DNA from 4 places in the Streptomyces sp. NPDC037421 genome. Region 2 is predicted to be linked to each of the others. Evidence: riboswitches for the same ligand, from Rfam matches in the RefSeq annotation. Region 2 holds a riboswitch; each other region holds the start of a gene.

The links. Region 2 has a riboswitch for cobalamin ahead of ACZ7IF_RS20240 (energy-coupling factor ABC transporter permease). Riboswitches for the same ligand answer to the same signal wherever they lie in the genome.
Region 1: it holds a riboswitch for cobalamin, as region 2 does, so the genes downstream of both, ACZ7IF_RS01480 (ABC transporter substrate-binding protein) here and ACZ7IF_RS20240 (energy-coupling factor ABC transporter permease) in region 2, are expected to answer to the same signal.
Region 3: it holds a riboswitch for cobalamin, as region 2 does, so the genes downstream of both, metE (5-methyltetrahydropteroyltriglutamate--homocysteine S-methyltransferase) here and ACZ7IF_RS20240 (energy-coupling factor ABC transporter permease) in region 2, are expected to answer to the same signal.
Region 4: it holds a riboswitch for cobalamin, as region 2 does, so the genes downstream of both, ACZ7IF_RS23655 (ribonucleoside-diphosphate reductase subunit alpha) here and ACZ7IF_RS20240 (energy-coupling factor ABC transporter permease) in region 2, are expected to answer to the same signal.

What each region holds. Positions count from the first base shown of each region.
Region 1 is NZ_JBVJWV010000001.1:343,814-351,302, reverse strand. It holds gene ACZ7IF_RS01500 (GMC oxidoreductase) at 1-1,341, opposite strand, end outside; gene ACZ7IF_RS01495 (DUF4352 domain-containing protein) at 1,465-1,923, opposite strand; tRNA gene ACZ7IF_RS01490 (tRNA-Trp) at 2,055-2,131, shown strand; gene ACZ7IF_RS01485 (tRNA(His) guanylyltransferase Thg1 family protein) at 2,312-3,088, shown strand; cobalamin riboswitch at 3,145-3,286, shown strand; gene ACZ7IF_RS01480 (ABC transporter substrate-binding protein) at 3,322-4,311, shown strand; gene ACZ7IF_RS01475 (FecCD family ABC transporter permease) at 4,326-5,327, shown strand; gene ACZ7IF_RS01470 (ABC transporter ATP-binding protein) at 5,324-6,112, shown strand; gene ACZ7IF_RS01465 (LysR family transcriptional regulator) at 6,131-7,024, opposite strand; gene ACZ7IF_RS01460 (VOC family protein) at 7,123-7,489, shown strand, end outside; gene ACZ7IF_RS01455 (MFS transporter) at 7,488-7,489, shown strand, end outside.
Region 2 is NZ_JBVJWV010000013.1:15,476-22,964, forward strand. It holds gene ACZ7IF_RS20205 (SsgA family sporulation/cell division regulator) at 1-91, shown strand, start outside; gene ACZ7IF_RS20210 (AMIN-like domain-containing (lipo)protein) at 177-689, shown strand; gene ACZ7IF_RS20215 (hypothetical protein) at 765-1,448, opposite strand; gene ACZ7IF_RS20220 (DUF4062 domain-containing protein) at 1,460-2,797, opposite strand; gene ACZ7IF_RS20225 (hypothetical protein) at 2,797-3,147, opposite strand; gene ACZ7IF_RS20230 (flavodoxin family protein) at 3,313-4,029, opposite strand; gene ACZ7IF_RS20235 (methylglyoxal synthase) at 4,281-5,198, opposite strand; cobalamin riboswitch at 5,331-5,527, shown strand; gene ACZ7IF_RS20240 (energy-coupling factor ABC transporter permease) at 5,557-6,255, shown strand; gene ACZ7IF_RS20245 (energy-coupling factor ABC transporter substrate-binding protein) at 6,255-6,617, shown strand; gene cbiQ (cobalt ECF transporter T component CbiQ) at 6,621-7,370, shown strand; gene ACZ7IF_RS20255 (energy-coupling factor ABC transporter ATP-binding protein) at 7,361-7,489, shown strand, end outside.
Region 3 is NZ_JBVJWV010000003.1:198,984-206,472, reverse strand. It holds gene aceA (isocitrate lyase) at 1-479, opposite strand, end outside; gene ACZ7IF_RS06390 (short-chain fatty acyl-CoA regulator family protein) at 855-2,312, shown strand; gene ACZ7IF_RS06385 (CbtB domain-containing protein) at 2,542-2,769, shown strand; gene ACZ7IF_RS06380 (CbtA family protein) at 2,784-3,611, shown strand; gene metE (5-methyltetrahydropteroyltriglutamate--homocysteine S-methyltransferase) at 3,688-6,006, opposite strand; cobalamin riboswitch at 6,184-6,384, opposite strand; gene ACZ7IF_RS06370 (MFS transporter) at 6,471-7,489, opposite strand, start outside.
Region 4 is NZ_JBVJWV010000017.1:68,158-75,646, reverse strand. It holds gene ACZ7IF_RS23670 (carbon starvation CstA family protein) at 1-820, shown strand, start outside; gene ACZ7IF_RS23665 (YbdD/YjiX family protein) at 817-1,014, shown strand; gene ACZ7IF_RS23660 (GNAT family N-acetyltransferase) at 1,127-1,621, shown strand; adenosylcobalamin-variant (AdoCbl-variant) riboswitch at 1,686-1,762, shown strand; gene ACZ7IF_RS23655 (ribonucleoside-diphosphate reductase subunit alpha) at 1,920-4,334, shown strand; gene ACZ7IF_RS23650 (ribonucleotide-diphosphate reductase subunit beta) at 4,334-5,350, shown strand; gene ACZ7IF_RS23645 (hypothetical protein) at 5,347-5,574, opposite strand; gene ACZ7IF_RS23640 (helix-turn-helix domain-containing protein) at 5,656-6,624, shown strand; gene def (peptide deformylase) at 6,822-7,457, opposite strand.

The DNA.
Region 1 (7,489 bases), on a different contig from region 2:
CGTCTGCCAGTCCAGCTCGACCTTCCCCGCCGCCGCGTTCCACGAGAACCGCGCCCGGTTCGGGTTCTTGGTGATGGAGAGGTAGAAGGACGCGTACGTCTCGATCCCCGTCGGCAGCGGGGCCACCTCGGCGAAGGCGCCGCCCGCGTCCCAGTTGTCGATGCCGCCGCAGGGGATGGAGGCCTGCACCTTCCCGGTCGGGTCCCACATGTGGTTGGCGCGGCCGCACATGACGTTGCCGTTGTCGCCCCAGCCCTTGCCCACCTCGTCGTTCAGGTGCGGCAGCGCGCCGGTCGCCTTCAGCCGGACCAGCAGCTTGCTCGTCCCCACGCTGCCGGCCGCGAAGAACACCCGGTCGGCGGTGACGGTCTTGGTGGCGAGGACGTCCCCGGAGGTGCCGAGCTGCTCCATGGCGACCGTGTAGCCGCCACCGTCCGAGGGGGAGACGGTGGTGACCCGGTGCAGGGGCGAGATGGTGACCCTTCCGGTCGCCCGGGCGGCGGCCAGGTAGGTCTGCTGGAGGGACTTCTTGCCCGCGTTGTTGCCGTAGAGGATCTCCCCGTCGACCGCGGACTTGGGGACGGTGCCGGCCACCTCCTGCTTCATGTAGTCCCAGTCGTAGACGTCGGGGACGAAGACGAAGGGGAACCCGGAACGCTGGGCGTGCCTGCGGCCGACGCGGGCGAACTGGTAACAGTCGACCGTATCGAACCAGGCCGGGTCGATGAGCCCCACCCCGAGCCCGGCGTTGGCCCGCGGGTAGTAGGTCCGGTACATCTCCTCGGCGTCCACCGAGGGCAGGATCGCGGCGAAGTTCTGCCGCTTGGGGGTCACGGCCATGCCGCCGTTGACGAGCGAGCCGCCGCCGACGCCCCGGCCCTGGTAGACGATGATCCCGCCCATCTCCTCGGCATCGAGGATGCCCGTGTGGCGGGGGACGTCCTTGTCGATGGGGAAGCCGAGGAAGTTGCTGAGCGGAGCCTTGGTCCTGGTGCGCAGCCAGTACGAGCGGTAGTCGGGCCTGGTGGTGTTGGCGAAGATCTTGCCGTCGCTGCCGGGGGTGTCCCAGGCCATGCCCATCTCGGCCATGTGCACCGGGACACCGGCCTGGGCGAGCCGCAGCGCGGCGACGGAGCCGCCGTAGCCGGTGCCGATCACGAGGACCGGGACGCGGGCCCCGGATTCGATGGGCCCGGTGGCGGCGTCGGTGGCCGGTTCGGCATGGGCCGGGGTGACGTCGACCGTCAGCGCCATCGCTCCGAGAATAGAACCAGTTCCAGCGATGAATCCGCGGCGGGAAACACCCATGGATACCTTGCTGTGCAGGCTTTTGTCACTCATGTGACGTTCCTCACTCTCGATGGAGTGGGAACAAGTTCTACTGGCGAATGCCTGCTAAGTCACTACACGCGTCGCGGTAACTTCCGGCTGGTTCCGTTCCATTGGGCGCTGCGGCCGCAAGGCTCAGGAAAGGCTCCAGTGGCCCACGTCGTCCCCCAGTCCCGCGTCCAGCGCGAACTGCACGGCGGCGAGGCGGGCACCCTCGGGAAGCTTGAACGTGACGAACCCGGAGGCCGAATCCCCGGGGACCAGGGTGACGGTGTCCGGCAGGCTCGGCCCGGCACCGGTCGCGGTGCCCGTCCCCGTGAACCGCTGCCCCTCGGTGTCGAGCAGGTGCGCGGCCGGCGCGGGGGAGTCCTCGTACGGCACCGTCCCGGTGTTAACCAGCCGCAGCTCCACCGCCACCAGCCGGTCCGACCCGGCCCTCCCCGCGGGGTCGACGACCCGGGTCAGGGTGACGTCGAGCCGCTCCCCGGCCCGGTCCCCGTCGAGGGACACCGTCTCCCCGGACCCGTCGGGCCCGGCACCGACGAGCAGCAACACGAGGAGGGGCCCCAGCAGGCGCCCCGGACGGTGGCGCACGACTCCTCCTCGGCTCCGCGTTCCGCCCCCTCCCCGCCCACGATCCTCCGCCCGCCCCCCTCCCGCCACCGGCGGCGCGCAAAATGGATTGGATCTTCCGGCCGCTTCATGGCAGGGTGTGTCCCATCCGAAGGGGTATAGCTCAGCTGGTCAGAGCGCTGGTCTCCAAAACCAGATGTCGTAGGTTCGAATCCTGCTACCCCTGCCATCGTGAGCAGTTGCTTCACCACCGAAGTCCCAGGTCAGACGAGTCTGCCTGGGACTTTGACGTTTGCGGCCGGGCGCACGCCGGCCTTCCCCCGGCCGTGGCTCAGCTCGGTCACCTGCCTGCCCCGCTGTGCGGTGGATATTGCAGGTGACGCTTCCGGGCGCCCCGGTACCCTGTGGCATGAGCGACACGACCGCACTTGGCGACCGCATGAAGCGGTACGAGGCCGCGCACCGGGCTGTCCTGCCCCGGCGCACCTATACGATCCTGCGCCTCGACGGCCGGGCCTTTCACACCTACCTGCGTGACGCGGACAAGCCGTTCGACATGGACTTCGTGAAGGACATGGCCGCCGTCACCGAGGCGCTCTGCGCCGAGGTCAGCGGCACGGCCTTCGCCTACCACCAGTCCGACGAGATCAGCCTGCTGCTCACCGACTTCGCCAGTCAGGGCTCCGAGCCCTGGTTCGGCGGTGTCGTCGCCAAGCAGCTGTCGGTGTCGGCGTCGCTGGCCACGGCGGTCCTCAACGAGCGCCGGCCCGGCCGGCGGGCCCTCTTCGACGCGCGGGTCTTCACCATGTCCGACCCCGTCGAGGTCGCGAACTACTTCGTGTGGCGGCAGCGGGACGCGGTCCGGAACTCGATCTCCATGGCGGCCCAGGCCCACTTCTCCCACAAGCGGCTCCAGCGCATGTCGACCGGTGCCATGCAGGAACTGCTGTGGTCGGAGGCAAAAGTGAACTGGAACGACTACCCGGCCGCCTGCAAGCGGGGCCAGGTGGCCGTGAGGGCCAGCGGAGAGAGGGACGTCGAGTACACCGACAAGCGGTCCGGCGAGACCGTGCGGACCACTGCTCTCCGGTCCTGGTGGGAGGTCGGGGGCGCGGACCACTTCTCGGCGGAGCCGGGCGGATGGCTCGCGCAGTGGATCCCGGCGATGCCGGCGCTGACGGCCTGACCGCACCCGCTCTCCCGGCGCGGTCGGTCCGGACCGCCCGGCGGGCGCAAAGACCGGATCTGGCAGACTTGGCACGGTTGTCCCGGCGGTGCAGGACAGGAAACCGGTGTGAATCCGGTGCGGTCCCGCCACTGTGACCGGCCGCCGCGTGCGCGTGGGGGCCGGGAGTCAGACACTGACGCACCGCCTCTTCACTTCGACCGGGGACGAGGATCCCCCGGAGAGGCCTCACCATGTCGCGTGTCCGCGCCGCCGTGCGCTCCTTCCTGCCGTTCGCCCTCGTCGTGCCGCTCGCCGCCTGCGGCGGGCCGCCCGGGCCGGAGCGGCCCGCAGCCGGTGCGCAGGCCGCGCCCGGGTTCCCGTACACCGTCACCAACTGCGGTGTCAGCAGCACCTATCAGGCGCCGCCCGAGCGCGCCGTCACCATGAACCAGCACGCCACCGAGATCATGCTGGCCCTCGGGCTCCAGGACCGGATGGCCGGCACCGCCTACCTCGACGACTCCGTGCTGCCCGCCTACCGGCCCGCCTACGACAGGATCAAGGTGCTGGCGAAGGAGTACCCCTCGAAGGAGGTGCTCCTCGGCGCCAACCCCGATTTCGTGTACGGCGGTTATGCCAGCGCCTTCGACAAGGGGCAGGGCCGGGACCGCGAAGGGCTCGCCAAGGCCGGCATCGGCTCCCGGCTGAGCGTGGAGTACTGCACCCAGGGCCCGGTCGGGCTCGAACAGCTGAAGACCGAGATCACCGAGGTCGCCCGGACCTTCGGCGTGCCCGAGCGCGGCGAGGCCCTCGTCCGGGAGGAGCAGCGGCGCGTCGACGCCGTCACCGCGCGGGTGAAGGACCGGGCCCGTCCGTCCGTCTTCGTCTACGACTCCGGCGAGGCCTCCGCCTTCACCTCGGGCGGGAACGGCATCGGCAACGAGATCGTCTCCCTCGCCGGGGGCGCGAACGTGTTCGCCGACCTCAAGGACACCTTCGGTGACGTGCCGTGGGAGAAGGTCATCGAGCGCGGACCCGAGGTCGTCCTCGTCTACGACTACGGCGGCACCACCGTGGAGGCCAAGAAGCAGCGCCTGTTGAACGACCCGGCGCTGGCGGAGGTTCCCGCCGTCAAGAACCGGCGGTTCGTGGTACTGCCGCTCTCCTCCGCCGTGCTCGGCGTGCGCGTCGCCGACGCCGTCGAGTCCCTGGGCCGCCAGCTGCACCCCGACGCCCCGTGAGGCGCGGGCCGGCTGTGGTGCTCCTCGCCGCCGCGCTCGCCGTTTCGGCGGTGGCGGGGCTGGCCCTGGGGCCCGTACGGATCCCACCCGGTCAGGTCGTCGACATCGTCCTCGGCGGCCCCGGGGCGCGCGGGGCCTTCGCCTCCATCGTGTGGGACGTGAGGATGCCGCGCGTACTGCTCGGGGCCGTCGTCGGGGCCGGGCTGGCCGTGGCCGGCGCCGTGCTCCAGGCCCTCGTGCGCAACCCGCTCGCCGACCCCTTCCTGCTCGGGGCCTCCTCCGGGGCCTCGGCGGGGGCGGTGCTGGTCATCGTGTTCGGCGCGGGCGCCGCCGGACTCGCCGGCGGGCTCGGGCTGCCGGCCGCCGCCTTCGCCGGGTCCACGGCCGCGCTCGTCGCCGTCTACGCCATGGCCCGGCGCGGCGGCACCATGACCACCGGCCGGCTGATCCTGGCCGGGGTCGCCGTGCAGTACATCCTGTCCGCGCTGACCAGCCTGGTCCTCGTCCTGTCCGCGCATCCCGACCAGATCCGCACCGCGCTGTTCTGGACCCTGGGCGGTCTCGGCGGGGCCCGCTGGGACGAACTCGCCCTGCCGGCCGCCGTGCTGCTCGCCGGCACCGGCCTGCTCACCGCCCTGGCCCGGCCGCTGGACCTGCTGCTCGCGGGGGAGGAGGGCGCACGCACCCTCGGCCTGGACACCGGCCGCTTCCGGGCCGCCGTCTTCGTGCTCACCTCCCTCGTCGTCGGGGTGCTCGTCGCCTACAGCGGGGCCATCGGCTTCGTCGGGCTGATGGTCCCGCACGCCGCCCGCATGGCCGTCGGCGCCGGCCACCGCGCGCTGCTGCCGGTGGCCGCGCTCGCCGGGGCCGTCTTCCTGGTCCTGGCCGACCTGGTCGCCCGTACGGCGGCGGCCCCCGAGGAGGTCCCGGTCGGGGTGGTCACCGCGCTGGTGGGCGGGCCGTTCTTCCTGTGGATGCTGCGCAGGACGAGCCGGACCGAGGGGGTGGCGGGATGACGCGCGGACCGGCGGAACTCGCCGTCGAGGCCCTGCGTTACGAGGTGGACGGGCACACCCTGCTGCACGGGGTCGACCTCACGGCCCGCCCCGGCGAGACGGTCGGCGTGGTCGGGCCCAACGGCAGCGGCAAGACCACCCTGCTGCGCTGCGTCTACGGCACCCTGCGGCCCACCGCCGGCCGGGTGCTGCTCGACGGGGCCGACGCCGCGGCGCTGGGCGTCAAGGAGCGCGCCCGGCGGGTGGCGGTGGTCCCGCAGGACGCCACGGGCACCTTCGGGCTGACCGTCCGCGAGGTCGTCGCCATGGGCCGCAGCCCGCACAAGCGCTTCTGGGAGCAGGACGGCCCGGAGGACCGGCGGCAGGTGGCCGGGGCGCTGGAGAGGACCGGCGCGGCCGGCTACGCGGAGCGGCGCTTCGAGGAGCTCTCCGGCGGCGAGCGCCAGCGTGCCCTCGTCGCCCGCGCCCTGGTCCAGGAGCCGGGCCTGCTGGCCCTGGACGAGCCGACGAACCACCTCGACATCCGCTACCAGCTGGAGGTGCTCGGCCTGGTCCGCGGCCTGCCCGCGACCGCCCTCCTGGTGCTGCACGACCTCAACCTCGCGGCCTCCTTCTGCGACCGGCTGTACGTCCTGTCGGCGGGCCGGGTCGTCGCCGCGGGACCGCCGGGCGAGGTGCTGGACGAGGAACTGCTGGCGGAGGTCTACGGAGTCCGCACCCGCGTCGGCACCCATCCGACCACGGGCGCCCCCAGCATCGTCTACCTGCCGGATCCGGCAGGTTAGCGGCCGGCGGCAGCTCCCTCACAGGGACATCGTGCCGAGTTCGCGGGCGATGCGTACGAAGGACCGGACCATCGGGTTGTCGTTGTCCGACCGCCAGACCAGACCCCAGCGCAGCTTCGGGGCGTCGTGGAGGTGCAGGTAGGTGATGTCGGGGCGGACGTGGAAGCGCGTGACCTGGGCCGCGAAGGAGTGGACGGCTTCACCCGACGAGATGATCATGAACAGCGAGTCCAGATCAGCGGCGATGCAGAAGTTCCGCTCGATCGTCCGGCCACTGGGCGTGTGGAAGGGCATGAACGCGTCCTCCCAGTAGGCGGGCGCCCGCGACTCCCCGCCGATCACGCCGTGGTCGGCGAACACCTCCAGGGACACCGAAGGCCGGACCGCGAGGCGGTGGTCGGACGCCACGGCCGCGACCCGGGGCTCCTCGAACAACACCGGGCCCACGGTGAGATCCGGTTCCTCGACGGGGAGCCAGGTGAGCAGCAGGTCCGCTTCGCCCCTGCGCAGCGGCCCGAACGGATCGATGAAGCCGTTGTAGCGCAGTCGTATCCCGCACGTCGGATTCAGGGAGCGGAACGCATCCCAGTAGGGCCGCAGTTCGTGTGCGTTGGAGACCAGCAGGTTGATCCGCAGGACGTCCGTCTTGCCCTGGGCGGTGAGCCGGGCCCGGTCCACGCTCGCCTTCAGCCCCTGGAAGGCGGGGCGCAGGTCGTCACGCAGCTGCTCGCCGACCGGTGTGAGCCGTACCTGGCGGCTGGTCCGTTCGAAGAGCTCGGCCCCGATCGACCGCTCTTGTTTCTTGATCGCCTGGCTGACCCGCGCCGCCGACACGTGCAGCCGCTCGGCCGTCCGTCCGAAGTGCAGCTCCTCCGACAACGTCAGGAAGATCTCGATGTCGCGCAGTTCCACGCGCCCCCACGCCCCCGCATGTTCGTTAACCCCGGGCTTAACCAGCGTTGCATGATCAACCGTTGATCATCATCTTGTCCACACCGGATGCTCGGTGCATGAACGTCGTCACTACCAAGGTGTCGTTGACCGTGGAGGACGTAGATGCCTCCAGCCGCTTCTTCACCACCCATCTGGGCTTCCGCGAAGTCGAGTCGGCGCAGGGGTACGTCTGCCTCCGCCGGGACGACACCTCCGCCGAGATCGCCCTGTCCGAGCGCGACCCCGAGCTGCCGCCGCAGGCGTGGCGGGGCCAGGGGCTGGCCGATCTTGCCGTGACCCTGACCGTCACGGACGTCGCGGCCGAGTACGAACGGCTGCGCCGCGAGGGAGCCGCCATCGACGGCCGGATCCGCCAGGAGCCGTGGGGTGAGCAGCTGTTCCAGCTCACCGATCCCAATGGCGTCGTGGTGCGGCTCACCGAAT
Region 2 (7,489 bases):
GTGCCGCCGGATGACGGAGCTGGTGCCGCGCGGGCAGGAGCGGCGCCACTACGACCTGGACGCGCAGCTGAGCGCGCTGCTGGCGCACTGAGGCGGCGCGCGTGGAACCGCGCGCGCCGCGGCGGTGTCCTATGAGATGACAGGCAGTCCCCGTCTCACGGAACCGGGGAGACATCATGCGTCACCCGCACCGCCGCCGGATCGTGGCCCTCGCCACGGGTGCCCTGCTCACCGCCGGGCTCGCGCTCTCCGCGTCGCCGGCTTCCGCCGCCACCACGACCACCCGCACCCAGACGCCGCTCGTCGTCAATGCCCGCTGGGGCGGGCACTGCACGTACGACCGGCTCGTGATCGACCTCCAGGGCTACGTGCCCCCGGTCACCGTCACCCCCGTGTCCGAGCTCGTCTACGACGGGTCGGGCCAGCCCGTGCCGCTGGCCGGGAAGTACTTCCTGGAGATCCGCCTGCACCCCGCGGCCGGGCACGACGACGCGGGGCAGAACGTCTACCAGGGGCCCAGGCTCCAGAAGATCTACCTCAGCAAGCTCAAGGGCATGGCCATGACCGGCGACTACGAGGGGTACGTGACCTTCGGCGCCGCTTTCGACACCCCGCCGTCCTACAGCACCTCCGTCCTGCACTCGCCCGAGCGGTTCGTGCTGGACATCGCGCACCCGAACACCTGCTGACCGGAAGGACGCCGGCCGGCGCGGAGCGGGCACACCCCCGTGGCGGGGTGGCCGTCCGCTCCGGGCCGACGGACGTCAGCCCACCGGGGGCCGGCGGTCCGACCGCAGCCGCTCGGCCCCGGCCGAGCCGGGATCCTGGAGCGTTTCGTCGGCGCCGATGACTTCCGGCACCGCGACCAGGAGTTCGTGGAGGAAGTCGTGGAAGCCCTCCGGCGTCGGCGCCGTGTGGTTCAGCGGGTAGACCCCGAACTGCAGGTAGTGCAGGGTCTTGCGGGTCATCTGGGCCGGCGAGCAGACCGAGACCAGGGTGCCGAAGCCCCCGTCCCTGAAGTACGAGGCGGCGACGAAGCACTCGTCCGCCGAGCCGTAGACTCCGGCGTCGCCCTTGTACCGCTCGTTGAGATCATCGCCGTGGACGGCCGAGGGCGGTACCCCGAGCGTCTCCAGGAAGTCCCCGCCGGCCCGGCTGAGGCTCTTCCCGTCCTCCACCCCGAGGTGGCGGTGGCGACTGCCCGGCACGTAGATCTCCACCGGGCGGCCGGCCCTCCGGTACCCCTGGAAGAGCTCGTGCCCGCGCCGCAGCCGGGCCTCGAACTCCTCGCCGGGGGTGGCACCGCCGGCCAGCGGGTGCTGAGCCGCCACCTCGATCAGCACACCGGGCAGGTGGCTCCTTTCCCGCATGAAGGCCCGGGCCACGCCATACCGGTCGCGCCACCGCTCCATCGCGGCGGAGGAGGCCGCCGTGTCGCGCAAGTCCATCGCAGATCGCCTCACGAAATCCTCTTCACTTCGCCGCGCTCCCCGACGATGGCCCAGGTCCGGTCGAAGTGCTTCCAGCAGGCGTCGATCAGACCGAACTCCCGAGTCCCGCGGAGTTCCAGGGACGGGGTCTCCGGCGCCCTCGCCGGCGGCAGGGTCAGCGTGATCCATCCCCAGGTCCGGTCGCACAGAATCATCGTGGACCGCAAGTGCGTGGTGAAGAACCCGATCTCGACCGATCCGGCGCTCGTGCTCCGTTCCCGGGCCTCACGGACGACCGCCCTCAGACGCGCCTCCACCTCGCGCACCTCGGCCGCGATCGGCGAGCGCTGGTCCCACAACGACTCGGACTCGTCGACGTCGGAGAGGAACTGCCCGTCGGGCGTCGGCACCAGGACCCGGATGCGGGCCCCGGCCGAGACCGCCTTCGTCAGGTAGGGCGTCTGGATCTCGATCAGCCGCTTTCCGCTGGTGGACATGATCCCGATCGACGAGGCCTTCCCCAGGTTGTCGCTCAGGGCGTTCCCGGCCTGCCCGTCCACGCTGATCCGGGCCACGCCGATCTGCGTTCCCGGGGCCACCAGGTTCTGCCACTCGGCGGAGAAGGTGTGCGCGGTCGAATTGCCCTTGACCCAGCCCGGCTGGGGGTTGTGCCGCACCGCCAGCCGCAGTGACCTGGTGACGTCATTGCGCAGGTCGGCCGTGGTGCGCCAGGACCTCCACAGCCGCTCGCCGCGCACCTTCTCGCGGAAGACGGCGAGCCGCTGCGCGTCTTCCGGCGCCGGCTCCCAGCTGTCCGTGTGCAGCTCGGCGGGATCGGCGTGGACGAACACCAGGATGGGCTTGCCCAGCGAGCGGGCGTAGTCGTACTCCCGTTCCGTGAAGCCGACGGTGCCCCCGTTGACGTCCCCGTACCGCGCTCCGAGGATGAGGACGAGGTAGTCGCAGTCGTTGATCACCCGCTCGACGACCTCCCAGGCGCCCTCCGATCGTGCGTCGAAGAGCTCCATGCCGGAGGGTATGTAGCCCTCCTTCACGAGCTCGTCGATCACAGCCTCGCGGTGCTGTTTGAGATCGAGGCTGGTCGAGCTCACGAACACCTGGTAGCGGCGCTCGTCCGGGGCGTCACCCACCGGCGGGACCGCATCCGGCCGCGCCGTAGCGTCCGCGCGGGGGCCGGGCTTGTCCGGGCCGTAGTAGTAGTTGTTCGTCACCGAGCTGCGCGGGCCTATGGCGTTGCCGGCGACATCGGCGCCGGCACCGACGCCGCCCCGCACCTCCACGTGCTCGGCCGGCTCCTCGGGTTCGGGCTGTTCCTGCCTCTCACGCCGCCGGAAGCGCGCCGGCATCAGCCGATCACCTCGCCACCCTCGCCCAGCGCGTTTCCGGCGACGTCGCCCCCGGCGGCCACCGCGCCCTCGCCTGTGGCGGACACGGCCCGCCCCGGACCGGACACGCCGTGCGGGGCCCGGGCCGCACCCGTGACCCTGCTGTCGGCGCCGATCGCGTTGCCGGTCACGCTCCCCCCGGCGGCGATCGCACCGCGTCCGCCGGCCCGGACGGTGCCGGGGCCCTCCTGCCCGGTCCGGCGCAGCGCGTACACCGAGGCGATGAGTCCGCCGAGTCCTACGACCGCCCCGACGACGGCGCTCGCACGCTCGGCCGCAGCAGCGTCCCCGAGCGCCGCCCATAGGGTCAACGCGACCGCAACACCAGAACAGAGCAAGGCAGTTGACCAAAACAAAGCCCGCATGCGCGATGTCCCCCATCACTGCGACAACCGGTAGAACGGTAGTACCCGGGCTCCGCTCGCACCACGCTTCGACGCTTCAGCCCGCGTCCGGCTCCGCCGCCCTCCCGGTGGTCAGCGGTGTTCGGGGTTGGGGAAGTCGAAACGGCAGCCGGCGTCCCACAGGGAGCGCTGGTTGCCGTGGGCCGGCATGCCGCCGGCGCGCTTGAGGAGCGCCGCCAGGTGCATCAGGTTCCACGACATGAACGTGGTGTTCCGGTTGGTGAAGTCGTTCTCGGGGCCGCCTGAGCCCGGGTCCAGGTAGGAGGGGCCGGGGCCGGCCTCGCCGATCCAGCCCGCGTCGGCCTGGGGCGGGACGGCGTAGCCGAGGTGCTGGAGGCTGTAGAGGATGTTCATGGCGCAGTGCTTGACGCCGTCCTCGTTCCCCGTGATCAGCGCCCCGCCGACGCGCCCGTAGTACGCGTACTGGCCCTGCTCGTTCAGCAGCGACGAGCAGGCGTAGAGCCGCTCGACGACCTGCTTCATGACGGAGCTGTTGTCCCCGAGCCAGATCGGGCCGCACAGCACCAGGATGTCGGCGTCCATGATCTGGCTGTAGAGGACCGGCCACTGGTCGCTCTCCCAGCCGTGGTCGGTCATGTCCGGCCAGACGCCGGTGGCGATGTCGTGGTCGACGGCGCGGATCAGCGAGGTCCGGGCGCCGGCCGATTCCATGACGGCCCGGCTCCGCGCGATCAGGCCCTCGGTGTTGCTGGTCTCGGGAGAGCGCTTGAGGGTGCAGTTGACGTAGACGGCGGAGAGGTCCGAGTAGTCGAAGGGGTCGGCAGCCACGCCCCCACCCTCCCCGCGGGCCGAGGGGGCCGCCAGCGGGCCGCGTCCGTCCGGGCCGCGGCGGCGCCTGCGGCCCCCGGAGCCGCTAGGCCCTGGCCGGGCGATCTTCGCGGGCCCGCGACGTCCGGCACGGCACCTCGCCGCGTTGTCGGAGCGCGCGAGTACGGCCGAGTACGAGCTGCGCTCCTCCGCCTTGCGATGCACCGCACCAGACCCCGCGGCCTGATCCACGAAGATCGCCCGGACAGGACCTAGAGGGTCTCGATCATGGCGTCCGCGCTGGCGGCGTTCAGCGCGAGCCGTACGTCGGCCAGGGTGACGAGGCGGATCAGGGCGCGGACGTCGTCGCCGTGCGGGTGGGAGGCGAGCGGGTCGTAGAAGAAGACCAGCATGTCGATCTCGCCCTGGGTGACGAGCGCGCCGATCTGCTGGTCGCCGCCGAGCGGGCCGCTGCGCAGCGGGGTGACGTCCAGCCCGATCATGCGGTTGATCAGCGTGCCGGTGGTTCCGGTGCCGTAGAGGCGGTACGGCTTGAGGTCGGCGGCCCGGCGCTCGGCCCAGGCGAGCAGGTCCGCCTTGCGGGCGTCGTGGGCGACCAGGGCGATGCCGCGGGTGCGGTCGGGGCGCTGGCCGGTGCCGGTCAGCCAGGCCGGGTCGGCGAGCGGGAAAAGGTACACGGCGGCGGCGTGCAGTTCCTCGCGGCTGACGGAGCCGTCCCCGTCCGCGTCGATCCGATCGAAGGCGAGGGCGTCCGTGCCCGAGGACAGGCCCGTCGCGCCGAAGAGGCGCTCGTACTCGGCGCGGTCGATGCGGCCGTCGCCGTCCCGGTCGAGGGCGTCGGCGAGGGCGTCGAGGGCGCGCAGGGTGGAGGCGCGGAAGGTGCGGTCGCCGTCGAAGGCGTCACGGGCGGCGGCCGCGACGAACTCCTGCTCGCTGACGCGGCCGCCGCGGTCGGTGTCGGCGGCGGTCTGGAGCTGGGTCCAGAGTTCGTTGTAGGCGTCGAAGAGCGCGGTACGGCGGCGGGTGTCGCCGGGTTCGGTGAGCTGTTCGCCGAGCCGGCCGGCGTAGGCGATGAGGTCTTCGCGGCCGATCTGGCCGTCTCCGTCGAGATCGTAGGCGCGGAACAGCGCGGCGATGCGGGGCAGCCAGTCTTCGGCGGTCACGGCCATGCGGAACTCCCTTTTCGGGCGGGGCGGTTGATGCAGATGGTAGCCGTGTGAACACTTTGAGTGACACTCGAGCGGAATCCGGACACCCGAACGGCCGGATCGGTCCGGGTTGTTAGCGGCCCGTCAGGGCGCATAGGGTCATCTGGCCTTGGTGTTCGGGAAACCGGTGGGAAACCGGTGCGGCCCTCGCCACTGTGATCGGGAAGTCCGGCTCCACTCCCCCGCGGGAAGCCACTGGGCCCGCGCGGGAGACCGCATGGGCCCGGGAAGGCGGAGCCAGGGCATCAGTACCCGTGAGCCAGGAGACCGGCCGGGGCGCGTCGTCCATCCACGAGGTGCTGGAGAGGTCTCCCAACCCATGCATATAGCCGAGGGGTTCCTGCCCCCTTTGCACGCGGTCGCCTGGGGCGCCGCGTCCGCCCCCTTCGTCGTCCACGGGGTCCGCGCGCTGACCCGCGAGGTGAAGTCGAACCCGGAGAGCACGCTGCTGCTCGGGGCGTCCGGAGCGTTCACGTTCGTCCTGTCCGCCCTGAAGATCCCTTCCGTGACGGGCAGTTGTTCGCACCCGACGGGGACGGGGCTCGGGGCCATCCTCTTCCGGCCGCCGATCATGGCGGTGCTCGGCACGATCACCCTCCTCTTCCAGGCGCTGCTGCTGGCCCACGGCGGGCTCACCACGCTGGGCGCCAACGTCTTCTCGATGGCCATCGCCGGCCCCTGGGCCGGCTACGGGGTCTACCGGCTGCTGCGGAAGTCCGGCCTGCCGCTGATGGCGACCGTCTTCTTCGGCGCCTTCTTCGCCGACCTGGTCACCTACTGCGTGACCTCCGTCCAGCTGGCGCTGGCCTTCCCCGACCCGGCGAGCGGTTTCCTCGGCTCCCTGGAGAAGTTCGCGGGCATCTTCGCCCTCACCCAGATCCCGCTCGCGATCAGCGAGGGCCTGCTGACGGTGCTCGTGATGCGGCTGCTGATGCAGTCCAGCAAGTCGGACCTGGTCCGGCTCGGGGTCGCGAAGCTGACCGGCGGCAAGCAGGCGAAGCAGGAGGCTGCGCTCTGATGACCAGGAACGCGAAGATCAACACCCTGCTGCTGCTCCTGGTGGCGGCGCTGGCCGTGATCCCGCTCGCGCTGGGGCTCGGCGACGGCAAGGAGGAGCCGTTCGCCGGCGCCGACGCGCAGGCCGAGGCCGCCATCACCGAGCTGAAGCCGGACTACGAGCCCTGGTTCTCCCCGCTGTACGAGCCCCCGTCCGGCGAGGTCGAGTCCGCGCTGTTCGCCCTCCAGGCGGCGCTCGGGGCGGGGGTGCTCGCCTACTACTTCGGCGTCCGCAAGGGCCGCCGCCAGGGCGCGGCACAGGCCCTCGCGCGGGCCGGGGCCGGGGCCGGGGCCGAGCGGACCCGCCCGACCCCGGAGTCGTAGGCGGTGCTGCCGATCGACGTGGCGGCCCACTCCAGCCGCTGGCGGGGCCGCCACCCGCTGGAGAAGGCCCTGCTGGGACTCGGGCTCACCGTCACCGCGGTGTGCCTGCCGCCCTGGCCCGGCGGGCCGCTGGTGGCCGCCGCGACCTTGGCCGTGCTGCTCGGGCCGGCCGGGGTGGCCCCGCGGCAGCTGTGGCGGGCCTTCCGGATCCCGCTGGGCTTCTGCGTGACCGGGGCGCTGCCGCTGCTGGTGTCGGTGGGCGGCCCTGACGGGTTCCTCGCCCTGGCCCCGGACGGGCCCCGGCAGGCGGCGGAGCTGCTGCTGCGCACCTCGGCGGCCTCGCTCGGGGTGCTGCTGTTCGCCTTCACGACCCCGGTCTCCGACGTGCTGCCCCGGCTGGTGCGGGCCGGGGTGCCGGCGCCCGTGGTGGACGTGGCGCTGGTGATGTACCGGATCGGATTCCTGCTGCTGGACTCGATGGCGCAGGTCCGGCGCGCCCAGGCGGCCCGGCTGGGGCAGACGAGCCGGGCGGCGGTGTGGCGTTCGCTGGCCGGGCTCGCGGCCACCTCGTTCGTCCGGGCCTTCGACCGCGCGGCCCGGCTCCAGGAGGGGCTGGCGGGGCGCGGTTACGACGGCGCGCTGCGGGTGCTCGTGCCCGACGCGGCGCTGTCCCGGCGGTTCCTGACGTGGTCCGCCGCCCTGCTGGCCGCCCTGGTCGTGGGGACCCTCGTACTGAAGGAGCTGTGTCTGTGACCCCGTTGGTGGAGCTGGTCGGCGCGGGGTACGCGTACGAGGACGGCCCGGCCGTGCTGTCCGGGGTGGACTTCGGCATCGCCGAGGGCCGCGCGCTGGTGCTGCTGGGCCGCAACGGC
Region 3 (7,489 bases), on a different contig from region 2:
CCGAAGCCGGCCTCGGCGTCGGCGACGATCGGGGCGAGCCAGTCCGTCGTGTCCGTGCCGCCCTCGGCGGTGGCGATCTGGTCGGCGCGCAGCAGGGCGTTGTTGATCCGGCGGACCACCTGGGGCACGGAGTTGACCGGGTAGAGGGACTGGTCGGGGTAGGTGTGCCCGGCCTGGTTGGCGTCGGCGGCCACCTGCCAGCCGGACAGGTAGATCGCCTGGAGCCCGGCGCGCACCTGCTGGACGGCCTGGCCGCCGGTCAGCGCGCCGAGCGCGTGGACGTAGTCCAGCTCGTGCAGCTGGCGCCAGAGGCGCTCGGCGCCGCGCCGGGCCAGGGTGTGTTCCTCTCGGACGCTCCCGGACAGCCGGACCACGTCCCGCGCGGAGTAGGTGCGCTCGATTCCCGCCCATCGGGGTTCCGTCGCCCATCGGTCCGTCAGCCGCTGGGCCGCCGCCGTGGTGGTGTTCGCCTCTGCCATGACCGTCACCGTCTCCATGAGTCGCCTGGTCTGCCAACACTCGCGTCCGGCGCGAGATGTGTTGGCACTGTGTGCCTTGAACGAGGGTCGCGGCCGCCGGCCCCGCCTGACCGCGGAGCTGAGCAATGATGCAGGCCGACCGGGGCGGGTGGCCGGGATCTCCGACGTCAAGGCATGAATCGCGCCCGGACTCGCCGCCTCGGCCACCGGGGTCCGGCGGGCCGCAGGACTGACTCTGGCAGCGGCACCCAGTGCCATCAACAGGGGACGTCTGCCAAGTTCTGTGAATCTTCCACCGCTCTTTTGCCAAGGTTGCGAAGGCCCGGACCGGGTGAGTCCCGCGTACCCTGGGACCCGGTCGAAGAGGGGACTCGGGTGGGCAAGACGTACGCGGGAGCGCGGCTGCGGCGGCTGCGGGAGGAGCGCCGCATGAGCCAGGCGGAGCTGGCCCGGGTCCTGTGCATCTCCCCCAGCTACCTCAACCAGATGGAGCACGACTCCCGTCCGCTCACCGTGCCGGTCCTGCTGCGCCTGACCGAGGCCTTCGGCGTCGACCCCGGGTTCTTCTCGGAGCGCGACACGAGCCGCCTCGTCGCCGACCTCCGCGAGGCGCTCGCCGCCGAGGTCGCCGACGCCCGCGTCTCGGCCTCCGACCTGGCCGAGCTCGCCACCCGGATGCCGGGGGTCGCCTCCGTCCTGCTGGACCTCGGCCGGCGCGGCCAACTCCTCGCCGAGCGGCTCTCGGAGACCGCGGACGGCCGGGAGGGCGGCGGAGGCGCTCCGCGCTCGCCGCACGAGGAGATCCGCGAGTTCTTCTACCGCCGCCAGAACTACCTGCACGAAACCGACCTCGCCGCCGAAGGCCTGGCCCGGGAGATCGGGGTCCGTCCCGGAGAGGTCGTACGCGTGCTCACGGAACGCCTCTGCGGCCGGCACGGGATCCGCCTGTCCGACGCCACCGACCGGCTGCACCACTTCGACCGGCGGGCCCGGGTCCTGCACCTGTCCGGCCGGCTCCGGCCCGGCCAGCAGGCGTTCCGGATGGCCACCCAGCTCGCCCTGCTGGAGCACGGCGAGGAGCTGGACCGGCTGGCCGCCGAGGACTTCGAGCACGGCTCCCCCGCCCACGGCCTGGCCCGGATCGGCATCGCCAACTACTTCGCCGCCGCACTGGTCCTGCCGTACCGCGCCTTCCACGCGGCCGCCGAGGAGTACCGCTACGACATCGAGCGGCTCACCGACCACTTCGGCCTCGGTTACGAGACCGTCTGCCACCGCCTCAGCACCCTCCAGCGGCCCCGGCTGCGCGGGGTCCCCTTCTCCTTCGTCCGGGTGGACCGGGCCGGGAACCTGTCCAAGCGGCAGTCCGCCACCGGCTTCCACTTCTCCCGGGCCGGCGGCACCTGCCCGCTGTGGAACGTCTACGAGGCCTTCGCCGCGCCCGGCCGCATCCACGTCCAGGTCGCCGCGATGCCGGACGGGCAGCGGTACCTGTGGACCGCGCGCGCCGTCACCCGCCACCGCGGCGGCTGGGGCGAGCCCGGCAAGACCTTCGCCATCGGCCTCGGCTGCGAGGTCCGCCACGCGTCCCGGCTCGTCTACTCCGACGGCCTGGACCTGGCCAACGCCTCCGCCGCCACCCCCATCGGCATGGGCTGCCGCCTCTGCGAACGCCTGGACTGCCCCCAGCGGGCGGTGCCTCCCCTCGGCCGCGCCCTGGCCGTCGACGAGAACAGCACCACCTTCGTCCCGTACCCGGTCGCCCCCGAACGGACCCGAGCGGACCCGACCGGACCTGAGCGCGCCGTCTCGCGGCCCGGACGCCCTGTGTGATCAGCGACTCATCCGCTTGGTCAGAGGGCACGCGGGGTTGTAGCGTCACGGCGACATAAAGACATAGCGACGACGGCGAGACGGAAGTCCGGTGTGAATCCGGCATGGTCGCGCCACTGTGTGCTGCGGCGGCTCCCCTCCCCGGGGGTGGCGGCGCGGCGAGTCAGACCCGAGGACCGTCGTACCGCACCACCACATGGGACGCGTTGTTCCCCCAGGAGGTTCCCCCATGGCCGAGGCTCTCGCTTCCGCTGCCGTACCCGCCCCCGCCGTCTCGCCTTCGGCTCCGCTGCCCGTGCGCGCGGTCCTTCCCTGGGCCGCCTTCGTCGGCCTGCTGATGCTCGTGGCCCTGTACTTCGTCGGCGCGGAGCAGGGCGCCACCGCCGTGTTCTCCGGCGAGGGCGTCCACGAGTGGGTGCACGACGGCCGTCACCTGCTCGGCTTCCCCTGCCACTGAAAGGCGCACGCACCATGTACGCCTCCACTGTCAGAGGTCTGCTGGTCCGCGGCATGCTCGCGGGCCTGATCGCCGGACTGTTCGCCTTCGCCGTCGCCTACGCGGTCGGTGAGCCCCCGGTCCGGGGCTCCATCGCCGTCGAAGAGGCCGCGGCGGCCAAGGACGCCGCCGGCGCCCCGGCCGGCCACACCGGTCACGGCGGCGACGCCCCCGCCGCGGAGGAGGAGGAAGAACTCGTCAGCCGTCCCGTGCAGTCCACCGTCGGTCTCGCCACCGGCGTGCTGGTCTACGGGGTCGCGCTGGGCGGCATCGCCTCCCTCGCGTTCTCCTTCGCCCTGGGCCGCGTGGGCGGGTTCAGCCCCCGGGCGACGGCGGCGCTCACGGCCGCCGGCGCCTTCGCCACCGTCTACCTGGTGCCGTTCCTCAAGTACCCGGCCACCCCGCCGGCCGTCGGCAACCCGGACACCATCGGCCAGCGCACCACGCTGTTCTTCCTGATGATCCTGCTCAGCGTCCTGCTGGGCGTCGGCGCGATCGTCCTGGGGCGGCGGCTGGCACCGCGCCTGGGCAACTGGAACGCGACGCTGGCGGCCGGGGCGGGCTTCGTCGTCGCCACCGGGCTGGCCTTCCTCGTGCTCCCGGACAACACCGACGCCGTCAAGCCCGAGTTCCCCGCCGCCCTGCTGTGGGAGTTCCGGGTCGCGTCCATCGCCGTCCAGCTCGTCCTGTGGACCGTGTTCGCCGTCGTCTTCGGAGTCCTCGCCCAGCGGCTGCTGGCCCACCGCACCGATGCCGCCGGTGCGGAAGCGACGGCCCCCCGGCCGGCGTCGGCCCTCGTCTGACCGCACGCCGCGCACACCCGCAGAGCCCCTGCCGCCCCGGACGCCCGGGGCGGCAGGGGCTCTGGCCGTTGCCCGGTCAGCCGGTGGTGAGGCCCGCGCGGACCTCGCGGGCGGCGGCCACGAGGTTCTCCAGGGACGCGCGGGTCTCCGGCCAACCGCGGGTCTTCAGGCCGCAGTCGGGATTGACCCACAGCCGCTCGGCCGGGATGGCGTCCAGGCCGGTGCGCAGCAGGGCGGCCGCTTCCCCGGTGCTGGGGACGCGCGGGGAGTGGATGTCCCAGACGCCGGGGCCGGCCTCGCGGGGGTAGCCGTGGGCGGCGAGTTCGCGGGCGACCTGCATGTGGGAGCGGGCGGCTTCCAGGCTGATGACGTCGGCGTCGAGGTCGTCGATGGCCTGGACGACGTCGCCGAACTCCGCGTAGCACATGTGCGTGTGGATCTGGGTGTCCGGCCGGACCCCGCCGGTGGTGAGGCGGAACGCCCGGGTGGCCCAGTCCAGGTACTCGGCGTGGTCGGCGGCCCGCAGCGGGAGCGTCTCGCGCAGGGCGGGCTCGTCGACCTGGATCACCGGTGTCCCTGCGGCCTCCAGGTCGCCGACCTCGTCGCGCAGGGCGAGCGCCATCTGGCGGGCGGTCTCTGCGAGGGGCTGGTCGTCGCGGACGAAGGACCAGGCGAGCATGGTGACCGGGCCGGTGAGCATGCCCTTCACCGGCTTCGCCGTCAGGGACTGGGCGTACGAGGTCCAGCGGACGGTGATCGGCTCGGGGCGGGAGACGTCCCCGGCCAGCACCGGCGGCCGCACGTAGCGGGTGCCGTAGGACTGGACCCAGCCGTGCCGGGTGGCGAGGTAGCCGGTGAGCTGTTCGGCGAAGTACTGGACCATGTCGTTGCGCTCGGGCTCGCCGTGGACCAGGACGTCGAGGCCGGCCTTCTCCTGGAAGGAGATGACCTCGCCGATCTCCGCCTCGATGCGCGCCTCGTAGCCGGCCGCGTCGATCCGGCCGGCCCGCAGGTCCGCGCGGGCCGCCCGCAGTTCACCGGTCTGCGGGAACGAGCCGATCGTGGTCGTCGGCAGCAGCGGCAGGCCCAGGTGCGCCCGCTGGGCGGCGGCCCGTACCGCGTACGGCTGCGAGCGCCGTCCGTCCGCGTCGGTGACGGCCGCGGTGCGGGCCCGGACGGCCGGGTCGTGGGTGAGGGCGGATCCGGCGCGCGAGGCCAGGTCGGCCCGGTTCGCGGCGAGTTCGGCCGCGATGACCTCCGTGCCCTGGGACAGTCCTCGGGCCAGGACGGAGATCTCCCGCGTCTTCTGCCGGGCGAACGCGAGCCAGCGGCGGACCTGCGGATCGATGTCCCGCTCGGCGGAGGCGTCCAGCGGAACGTGCAGCAGGGAGCAGGACGCGCAGACGTCCACCCGCTCGGCGAGGCCGAGGAGGGTGCCCAGGGTGGCCAGGGACTTCTCGAAGTCGTTGATCCAGACGTTGCGGCCGTCGACGACGCCCGCCACCAGGCGCTTGCCGGGCAGCCCGCCGATCGCCGCGAGGTCCTCCAGGTTGCCCGCGCCCGCTCCGGTGAAGTCGAGTGCCAGGCCGTCCACCGGCGCCTTGGCCAGGACGGGCAGCGCTTCGCCCAGCCGGCCGAAGTAGGAGGCGACCAGCAGCCGCGGGCGTGCCGGGGCGCCGCCGAGGTCGCGGTAGGCGCGGGCGGCGGCGTTCAGCTCCGCCGGGGTGCGGTCCTGCACGAGGGCCGGCTCGTCGAGCTGCACCCACTCGGCTCCGGCGGAGCGCAGCTCGGCGAGGACCTGTGCGTAGACGGGGAGCAGCCGGTCGAGCAGGGTCAGCGGCTCGAAGCCGGCGGGGACGCCCGGGGCGGGCTTGGCCAGCAGCAGGTACGTGACCGGGCCGACCAGGACCGGACGGGCGGTGTGCCCGAGGGCCAGTGCCTCCTTCAGCTCGGCGACCTGCTTGGCGGAGTCCGCGGTGAAGACGGTGTCGGGGCCGAGCTCGGGCACCAGGTAGTGGTAGTTGGTGTCGAACCACTTGGTCATTTCCAGCGGGGCGACGTCCTCGGTGCCGCGGGCCATCGCGAAGTAGCCGTCGAGCGCGTCCGTGCCGACCGCCGCGCGGTGCCGCGCGGGGACGGCGCCGACCATGACGCTGGTGTCGAGCACGTGGTCGTAGTACGAGAAGTCGCCGGTCGGCACCTCGTGGACACCGGCCTCGGCCAGCTGCCGCCAGTTCGACCGGCGCAGGCCCGCCGCGGTCTCCCGGAGGGCATCGGCGCTGACGCGGCCCTTCCAGTAGCCCTCGACGGCCTTCTTCAGTTCACGGTCGTGACCCTGGCGGGGGTAGCCGTACACGGTGGCGCGTGCTGCCGCGGCTGCGGGCTTCGCTGTCACGGAACTCTCCTTCGCGAGACGTGTCCAGGAACGTCCCGGCGACGGGACGCGGACGCGAAGGGAACGACAGAACGCGCGGACCACGCTGCGGGAACGCCGCAGGTGCCGCTCGCTGTGTACGCCGACCCGCCCACGAGGTCACCGGGATGTCCGTCCGCGGAGTGGTCCGCGTACGGGCAACGGGCAGGTCTTCGGACTCGCGGGCACGCCTGCCGGTCTCCCGGCGGGCACCTACTGGCCGTCGCTTCCCAGGACCGCTGTGCGGTCCCAGTGCGTATGACGGCGGTCGTTCCCGCTCACCGCTGCGGGGCAGTCCCGGATTCCCACCGGGTTCCCTCTTACGACGCATCCCGTCTGGCGGACGGGGCGAACCAGCTGCACCGGCCACCCTAGGCCGGACATTCGCCCAGCGGCGACCGCGTCCCACTATCCGGACGGAAATCCGAGACGGGACCGACGCGGCGTCAGGGGCGGCGCAGGCGGGGGGCCAGGGCCGCCATCGCGGCCATCAGAGCCGGCAGCACCAGCATCGCCCACCGCAGGGTCGTCGCCTCCGCCAGGGCGCCGATGACCGGGGGGCCCGCGAGGAAGCCGACGTAGCCCACGGCGGAGACGGCGGCGATGGAGGAGCCGGTGTGCCCGGGGCGCACGGCGGCCGCGTGGGCGAAGACGAGGGGGATGACCGCGGCCATGCCCAGGCCGAGCAGCGTGTAGCCGATGAAGCCCGCCGTGGTCGTCGCGTCGAGGATCGGGATCAGGGCGCCGGCACCCGCCACCACGGCGCACAGGAACGTGAAGCGGGCCGTTCCGAGGCGGGCGCGCAGCCGGTCGGCGGTGAGGCGGCCGATGACCATGCCCGCGGAGAAGACGGCGTACCCCAGGCCCGCCGCGCCCGCCGAGGCCCCGGTCTCCTCCTTCAGGTAGACGGCTCCCCAGTCGTTGACGACCCCCTCCCCCATCAGGGCGCAGAACGCCACGAGCCCCGGGATCCACAGGCCCGGTCCGGGCAGGGCCAGCAGGGGGCCGGTCCTGGACGGGCCCCCGGCCCGCGGTGGTTCGGGGGCGAGGGCCGTGGCCGCCGTCCCCGCCACCACCAGCAGCACGAGGGCGGTCACCGTGAAGTGGGCCCGGATGCCGACCCCGGCGGAGGCCGCGAGGCCGCCCGCCGTGGCGCCGGCGATGCCGCCGAGGCTGAACATCGCGTGGAAGCCGCCGAGTACGGGGCGGCCGTAGGCGCGTTCGACCAGGACGCCCTGGGTGTTCATCGCGACGTCGACGGCCGTGTTGCCGCACGCGAACACCGCCAGGGCCGCCGTCAGCACCGCGAGGTCCGGGACCAGGGGCAGGCTCGCGAGGGCGCCCAGGTAGGCGGCCATGCCGGTGCACAGGACCGTACGGCTGCCGTACCTGGCCACCAGACCGCCGACCAGCGGGAGCCCGGCGAAGGCGCCGCCGCTCAGGCCGACGAGGGCCACGGCCAGTT
Region 4 (7,489 bases), on a different contig from region 2:
ACTCGGAATGTCGGAGATCTTCTCGTCGGTCATCGGCGGAGCCGGGATGAAGGCCTTCTGGTACCACTTCGCCATCATGTTCGAGGCCCTGTTCATCCTGACCACCGTCGACGCCGGCACCCGCGTCGGCCGGTTCATGCTCCAGGACACCCTCGGCAACGTGCACAAGTCCTTCAAGGACGTCAGCTGGAAGCCGGGCGTGTGGCTCGCGAGCGCCGTCGTCGTCGGCGGCTGGGGCTACTTCCTGTGGGTCGGCGTCAAGGACCCGCTGGGCGGCATCAACCAGCTCTTCCCGCTGTTCGGCATCGCGAACCAGCTGCTCGCGGCGGTCGCACTGGCCGTCTGCACCACGCTGCTGGTCAAGTCCGGGCGGCTCAAGTGGGCCTGGGTCACGGGCGTTCCGCTGGCCTGGGACGTGGCCGTCACCCTCACGGCGAGCTACCAGAAGATCTTCTCCGACGACGTGAAGGTCGGCTTCTTCGCTCAGCGCGACAAGTACCAGACCGGCATCGACGCCGGGAAGGTGCTGCCGCCCGCCAAGAACATGGACGACATGCACACCGTGGTCACCAACGCCACGGTCGACGGGGTCCTGTCGGCGCTCTTCGCGGTCCTGATCGTCATCGTGCTGGTGGACGCGGCCCGGGTCTGCTTCAAGGCCGTCTCCCGCCCCGAGTCGGTCCGCCTCTCCGAGGTGCCCTGGACCGAGTCGAAGATCATCGCCCCGGCCGGGCTCATCGCCACCGCCGAGGAGAGGGCCGAGCTCGCGGCCGCCGGCCTCGACGGCAGCGGCGGCAGGGCCAAGGAGCCGGTCGCGTGAGCGGGGTGCGCGGGGCGCTGGCGAAGGCCCGGTTCTACGTACGGGAGTTCTCCGGCGAGGCCGCGTACGACCGCTACGTCGCGCACGCCCGCTCGCACGACCCGGACGCCGAGGTCCTGACCCGGCGCGCCTTCGAGCGGGCCCGCACCGACGCCCGCGAGGCGGACCCCCGCGAGGGCTTCCGCTGCTGCTGAGCACATGACGGGGCCCCGCCGGACGTGTCCGGCGGGGCCCCGTCGTGCGTCGTCGGTCACGAGGCTCGAAGACGGCGCCGGTCCCCGGCACCCGTCCGGCACACTCGGCGGCATGGACTTCGAGATCAGAACGGCGCGGGCCGACGAGTACGGGCGGCTCGGGGAGATCACCGGGGTGGCCTACAGCGGGGACGGGCTGCTGGACCTGAACGAGGACGACACCTACCTGAACGTCCTGCGCGACGTCGCCGGGCGGGCCGGCGACGGGGAGGTGCTCGTCGCCGTGGAGGACGGCCGGGTGCTCGGCGGCGTGACGTTCGCCGCACCCGGGAGCCGGCTCGCGGACGTGGCCGGGCGGCACGAGGCCGAGTTCCGGATGCTCGCGGTGGCCCCCGAGGCACGCGGCAAGGGCGTCGGTGAGGCCCTCGTACGGGCCTGCGCCGAACGGGCCCGCGCCCTGGGGGTCACGGCCCTGGTGCTGTCCACCCAGCCGGCCATGCGGGGTGCCCAGCGGATCTACGAACGGCTGGGCTTCGTACGCACTCCGGAGCTCGACTGGTCGCCGATCCCGGCGCTGAAACTGCTGACCTACCGTCTGGAGCTGTAGCCGCGCCGACACAACATGTGGTGGGTCGCGCACGGGCGGCCCCCCACATGTATGCTCATCCTCGCTGTCGCCGCAGGGGAATCCGGTGCGAATCCGGAACTGTCCCGCAACGGTATGAAAAGTCCGAGGACCTGCCGACAGTGCGCCCGGATCGACCGAACCGGGTGTCGACACGTCCGGGCCTCGCGGTTGGGCCGGTGGACGCCATGCGGTGTGTACGCGATCCCGTCGTGCCCGCATGTGCCTCCCCGCGCCCCGATCCGCCGATGACCGGGCCGAGCGAGGGAGAGCTCCCGCCGTGACCATCGCGCCTTCCGCACCGCGCGCCGAGTCCGTTTCTGGCGACACCACCGAAGGCCCGGGGGCCGCGCTGCTGCGTACTCTCACCGAGCTGACCGCCGACCTCCCCGACACCGACCCCGGCCGGGTCGCCGCCGCCGCCCTGCGCGGCCGCAGCGCCTCCGCCGACGAGGCCGAGCTGCGCGGGCTGGCCACCGAGGCCGCGGCGGGCCTGATCTCCGAGGACCCCGCCTACTCCCGCCTCGCCGCCCGCCTGCTGACGCTGGCCGTGGCCGACGAGGCCGCCGGCCAGGGCTCGGGCTCCTTCGCCGAGTCCATCGCCGTCGGCCACCGCGAGGGCCTGATCGCCGACCGCACCGCCGAGTTCGTCGCCGCCCACGCCGCCCGCCTGGACGCCCTGGTCGAGCACGCGCTCGCCGAGGGCGCGGACGACCGCTTCGGCTTCTTCGGCCTGCGCACCCTGCACAGCCGCTACCTGCTGCGCCACCCGATCACCCGCCAGGTGATCGAGACCCCGCAGTACTTCATGCTGCGCGTGGCCTGCGGCCTCGCCGAGGACACCGCGCCTGATTCGAAGAGCGGCGTCCAGGCCGTCGAGGAAGTCGCCTCCCTCTACCGGCTGATGAGCCGCCTGGACTACCTGCCGTCCTCCCCCACGCTCTTCAACTCCGGCACCCGCCACCCGCAGATGTCCTCCTGCTACCTGCTGGACTCCCCGCTGGACGAGCTGGACTCGATCTACGACCGCTACCACCAGGTGGCGCGCCTGTCCAAGCACGCCGGCGGCATCGGCCTCTCGTACTCCCGCATCCGCGCCCGCGGTTCGCTGATCCGCGGCACCAACGGCCACTCCAACGGCATCGTGCCGTTCCTGAAGACCCTCGACGCCTCCGTCGCCGCCGTGAACCAGGGCGGCCGCCGCAAGGGCGCCGCCGCCGTCTACCTGGAGACCTGGCACGCGGACATCGAGGAGTTCCTGGAGCTCCGCGACAACACCGGCGAGGACCAGCGCCGTACGCACAACCTCAACCTCGCCCACTGGATCCCGGACGAGTTCATGCGCCGCGTGAACGCCGACGCCGACTGGTCGCTGTTCTCCCCGGCCGACGTCCCCGAGCTGGTGGACCTCTACGGCGACGACTTCGACGCCGCCTACGTCAAGGCCGAGGCGGCCGGCCTGTCCAAGAAGACCATGCCCGCCCGCGACCTCTACGGCCGCATGATGCGCACCCTCGCGCAGACCGGCCAGGGCTGGATGACCTTCAAGGACGCCTCCAACCGGACCGCGAACCAGACCGCGCTGCCCGGCACCGTCGTCCACTCCTCCAACCTCTGCACCGAGATCATCGAGGTCACCAACGACGACGAGACGGCCGTCTGCAACCTCGGCTCGGTCAACCTCGGCGCGTTCGTCGCCGACGGCGAGATGGACTGGGCGCGCCTGGACGAGACCGTCCGCACGGCCGTGACCTTCCTCGACCGCGTCGTGGACATCAACTTCTACCCGACCGAGCAGGCCGGCCGCTCCAACGCCAAGTGGCGTCCGGTGGGCCTGGGCGCGATGGGCCTCCAGGACGTCTTCTTCAAGCTGCGCCTGCCCTTCGACTCGGCCGAGGCGAAGGCCCTGTCCACGAAGATCTCCGAGCGGATCATGCTGGCCGCGTACGAGGCCTCCTGCGACCTCGCCGAGCGCTCCGGCCCGCTCCCGGCCTGGGCCGAGACCCGCACCGCCCAGGGCGTCCTGCACCCCGACCACTACGAGACCGAGCGCCACTGGCCCGAGCGCTGGGACGCCCTGCGCGCCCGCATCGCGAAGTCCGGGATGCGCAACTCCCTGCTCCTCGCCATCGCCCCGACGGCGACGATCGCCTCGATCGCGGGCGTGTACGAGTGCATCGAGCCGCAGGTCTCCAACCTCTTCAAGCGCGAGACGCTCAGCGGTGAGTTCCTCCAGGTCAACGCCTACCTGGTGGAGGACCTCAAGCAGCTCGGCGTGTGGGACGCGCAGACCCGCGAGGCGCTGCGCGACTCCTCCGGCTCCGTCCAGGGCTTCGGCTGGATCCCGGCGGAGGTCCGCGAGCTGTACCGCACGGCGTGGGAGATCCCGCAGCGCGGCCTGATCGACATGGCGGCGGCCCGTACGCCGTACCTGGACCAGAGCCAGTCGCTGAACCTGTTCCTGGAGACGCCCACCATCGGCAAGCTCAGCTCGATGTACGCGTACGCCTGGAAGCAGGGTCTGAAGACCACGTACTACCTGCGTTCGCGCCCGGCGACGAAGATCGCCCGCGCCGCGTCCGGCGCCGCCGCCGTCCCGGCCGCCGCCGCCCCCGCCCAGCTGCCCCAGGCCCTCGACGCCGAGGCTCTGGCCTGCTCCCTTGAGAACCCCGAGTCCTGCGAGGCCTGCCAGTAATGAGCTCCACCGACAAGAAGAACCTCCTGGACCCGGGCTTCGAGCTCACGCTCCGCCCGATGCGCTACCCGGACTTCTACGAGCGCTACCGGGACGCGATCAAGAACACCTGGACGGTGGAGGAGGTCGACCTCCACTCCGACGTCGCCGACCTCGCGAAGCTGACGCCGGCCGAGCAGCACATGATCGGCCGTCTGGTCGCGTTCTTCGCGACGGGCGACTCGATCGTCTCGAACAACCTGGTGCTGACGCTGTACAAGCACATCAACTCCCCGGAGGCGCGCCTGTACCTGTCGCGCCAGCTGTTCGAGGAGGCCGTGCACGTCCAGTTCTACCTGACGCTGCTCGACACCTACCTGCCCGACCCGGACGACCGCGCGGCGGCCTTCGACGCGGTGGAGAACATCCCGTCGATCCGCGAGAAGGCGCAGTTCTGCTTCAAGTGGATGGACTCGGTCGAGAAGATCGACCAGCTGGAGACGGCCGCCGACCGGCGCCGCTTCCTGCTGAACCTGATCTGCTTCGCCGCGTGCATCGAGGGCCTGTTCTTCTACGGTGCCTTCGCGTACGTGTACTGGTTCCGCTCGCGCGGCCTGCTGCACGGTCTGGCGACCGGCACGAACTGGGTCTTCCGGGACGAGACCATGCACATGAACTTCGCCTTCGAGGTCGTGGACACGGTCCGCAAGGAGGAGCCGGAGCTCTTCGACGACGCGCTCCAGCAGCAGGTCACGGACATGCTGAAGGAAGCCGTCGAGGCGGAGCTGCAGTTCGGCCGCGACCTGTGCGGGGACGGCCTGCCGGGCATGAACACCGACTCGATGCGCGAGTACCTGGAGTGCGTCGCCGACCAGCGCCTGGTCCGCCTCGGCTTCCCGCCGGTGTACGGCTCGCAGAACCCCTTCTCGTTCATGGAGCTCCAGGGCGTCCAGGAGCTGACGAACTTCTTCGAGCGCCGCCCGTCGGCCTACCAGGTCGCCGTGGAGGGCACGGTCGACCTGGACGAGGACTTCTAGGCCCCGGCCGCAGTTCCGGACGCCGTTCGGCATGCCGACGTCCCCGCCCGCGGAGAGATCCGGGGGCGGGGACGTCGTGCTGTGCGGGCCCGGGCAGCGCGGGGCCCGGCCGCCGCGGCGAGCTGGCGGTCGGTGCGCCGCTCGCGCAGGGCGCCGTGCAGGGCGGGGGCGAGGAGGAGGGCGGCGACGGCGAGGACGGTGAGGTAGTCGAGGAGCGTGTTCATGACTCCACTCTCGGCCGGCGGGCGAAAACCGGACAGTGGCAGGACTGTCATGGAAGAGCGAATTACTGCCACACTGGATCCATGCTGAAGAACGTGGCGGTGGCCCTCGTCGACGGAGTGGCGCCCTTCGAGTTCGGGATCTTCTGCGAGGTCTTCGGGATCGACCGGAGCGAGCAGGGGCTGCCCGTGTACGACTTCGCGGTGTGCGCGGCCGAGGAGGGCCCGCTGACCATGGCGGACGTCGGCTTCGCCATCGCGCCGGCGCACGGGCTGGAGCGGCTGGAGGAGGCCGATCTGATCTGCCTGCCCGCCGACCGGCAGGCACCGGTACGGGACTACCCCGAGCCCTTCCTCGACGCCCTGCGCCGGGCCGTGGACCGGGGGGCCCGGGTGCTCAGCGTGTGCAGCGGCGCCTTCGTGCTCGGCGCGGCCGGGCTGCTGGACGGGCGGCGCTGCACCACCCACTGGATGCACGCCGCGGCACTGACCCGCCGCTACCCGGCGGCCCGGGTCGACCCGGACGTGCTCTACGTCGACGAGGGGTCCGTGATCACCTCCGCCGGCACGGCCTCGGGCATAGACGCCTGCCTGCACGTCGTGCGCCAGGAGCACGGCGCCGAGGTGGCCAACACCATCGCCCGGCGGATGGTCGTACCGCCCCACCGCGACGGCGGCCAGGCCCAGTTCATCCAGCGGCCGCTCCCCCGCACCGCCTGCGACACGGTCGGCGAGGTGATCGGGTGGATGGCCCGGCACCTGGACGGGGAGATCACCGTCGAGCAGCTGGCGGAGCGGGCCCACATGTCGCCGCGGACCTTCGCCCGCCGCTTCCTCCAGGAGACGGGGACGACCCCGTACCAGTGGGTCCTGCGCCAGCGGGTGCTGCTGGCGCAGGAGTTGCTGGAGTCCACCGACGACACGGTGGACGCCATCGCGGGCCGTAGCGGCTTCGGCAACGCGGCCGCTCTGCGCCATCATTTCCTGCGGACCCTGGGCACCACCCCCAACGCCTTCCGCCGCGCCTTCCGGGGACCCCGCGCGGTGGCCTGAGCGGAGACCAACGGCCGGTAATCGACGGTGACTTGACATTCGGGGAAGGCAGGTCTGGCCGGGCTCCGGCGGCGGTGATGTCATCCGAAGGCACCGGCTGCGCCCCGCAGGGCGCGCCGGTCGCGCTCCCCCCACACACGAAGGCCCCGCTCCGGTTCCGGAGCGGGGCCTTCGTACACGCGGGGCGCGCGGGCGGGTCAGTCGTTCGGGACGACCTCGTAGCGCGGGGTGTTCTCCGCCATCTGGCGCAGCGCGTCCTTGCGGTCGCGCTTCGAGAGGCGGTCGATGTACAGGTAGCCGTACAGGTGGTCGGTCTCGTGCTGGAGGCAGCGGGCGAAGTAGCCGGTGCCGCGGACCTTGATCGGGTTGCCCTGCGCGTCCTGGCCGGTGACCTCGGCGTAGTCCGGGCGGGCCAGGGAGGCGTACGCGGTCGGGACGGACAGGCAGCCCTCGTTGGAGTCGTCCAGCACGCGGGCCGCGGCGGGCAGCTCGACCAGCCTGGGGTTGACCACGACGCCGGTGTGGCGCACGCCGTCGTCGTCCGGGCAGTCGTAGACGAAGACCTTGGCGTCGACGCCGATCTGGTTGGCGGCCAGGCCCACGCCCTCGGCGGTCTTCTGGCTGGCGAACATGTCGTCGATCAGCCGCGCCAGGTCGTCGCCGAACTCGGTGACGTCCTTGCACTCGCTGTGCAGCACCGGGTTGCCGACCACCGTGATCGGGCGGGACGTACCGCGCTCGCGGTAGGCCAGCTCGCGCGCCTCACAGTCCTCGGTGTCCACGACGTAGCCCTCGTCGTCGATCGGGGTCACCTGGTTCTCCTGCTGCGCCATGTCCGCCGTACGCCTTCCCTCAAGTCCGTGGT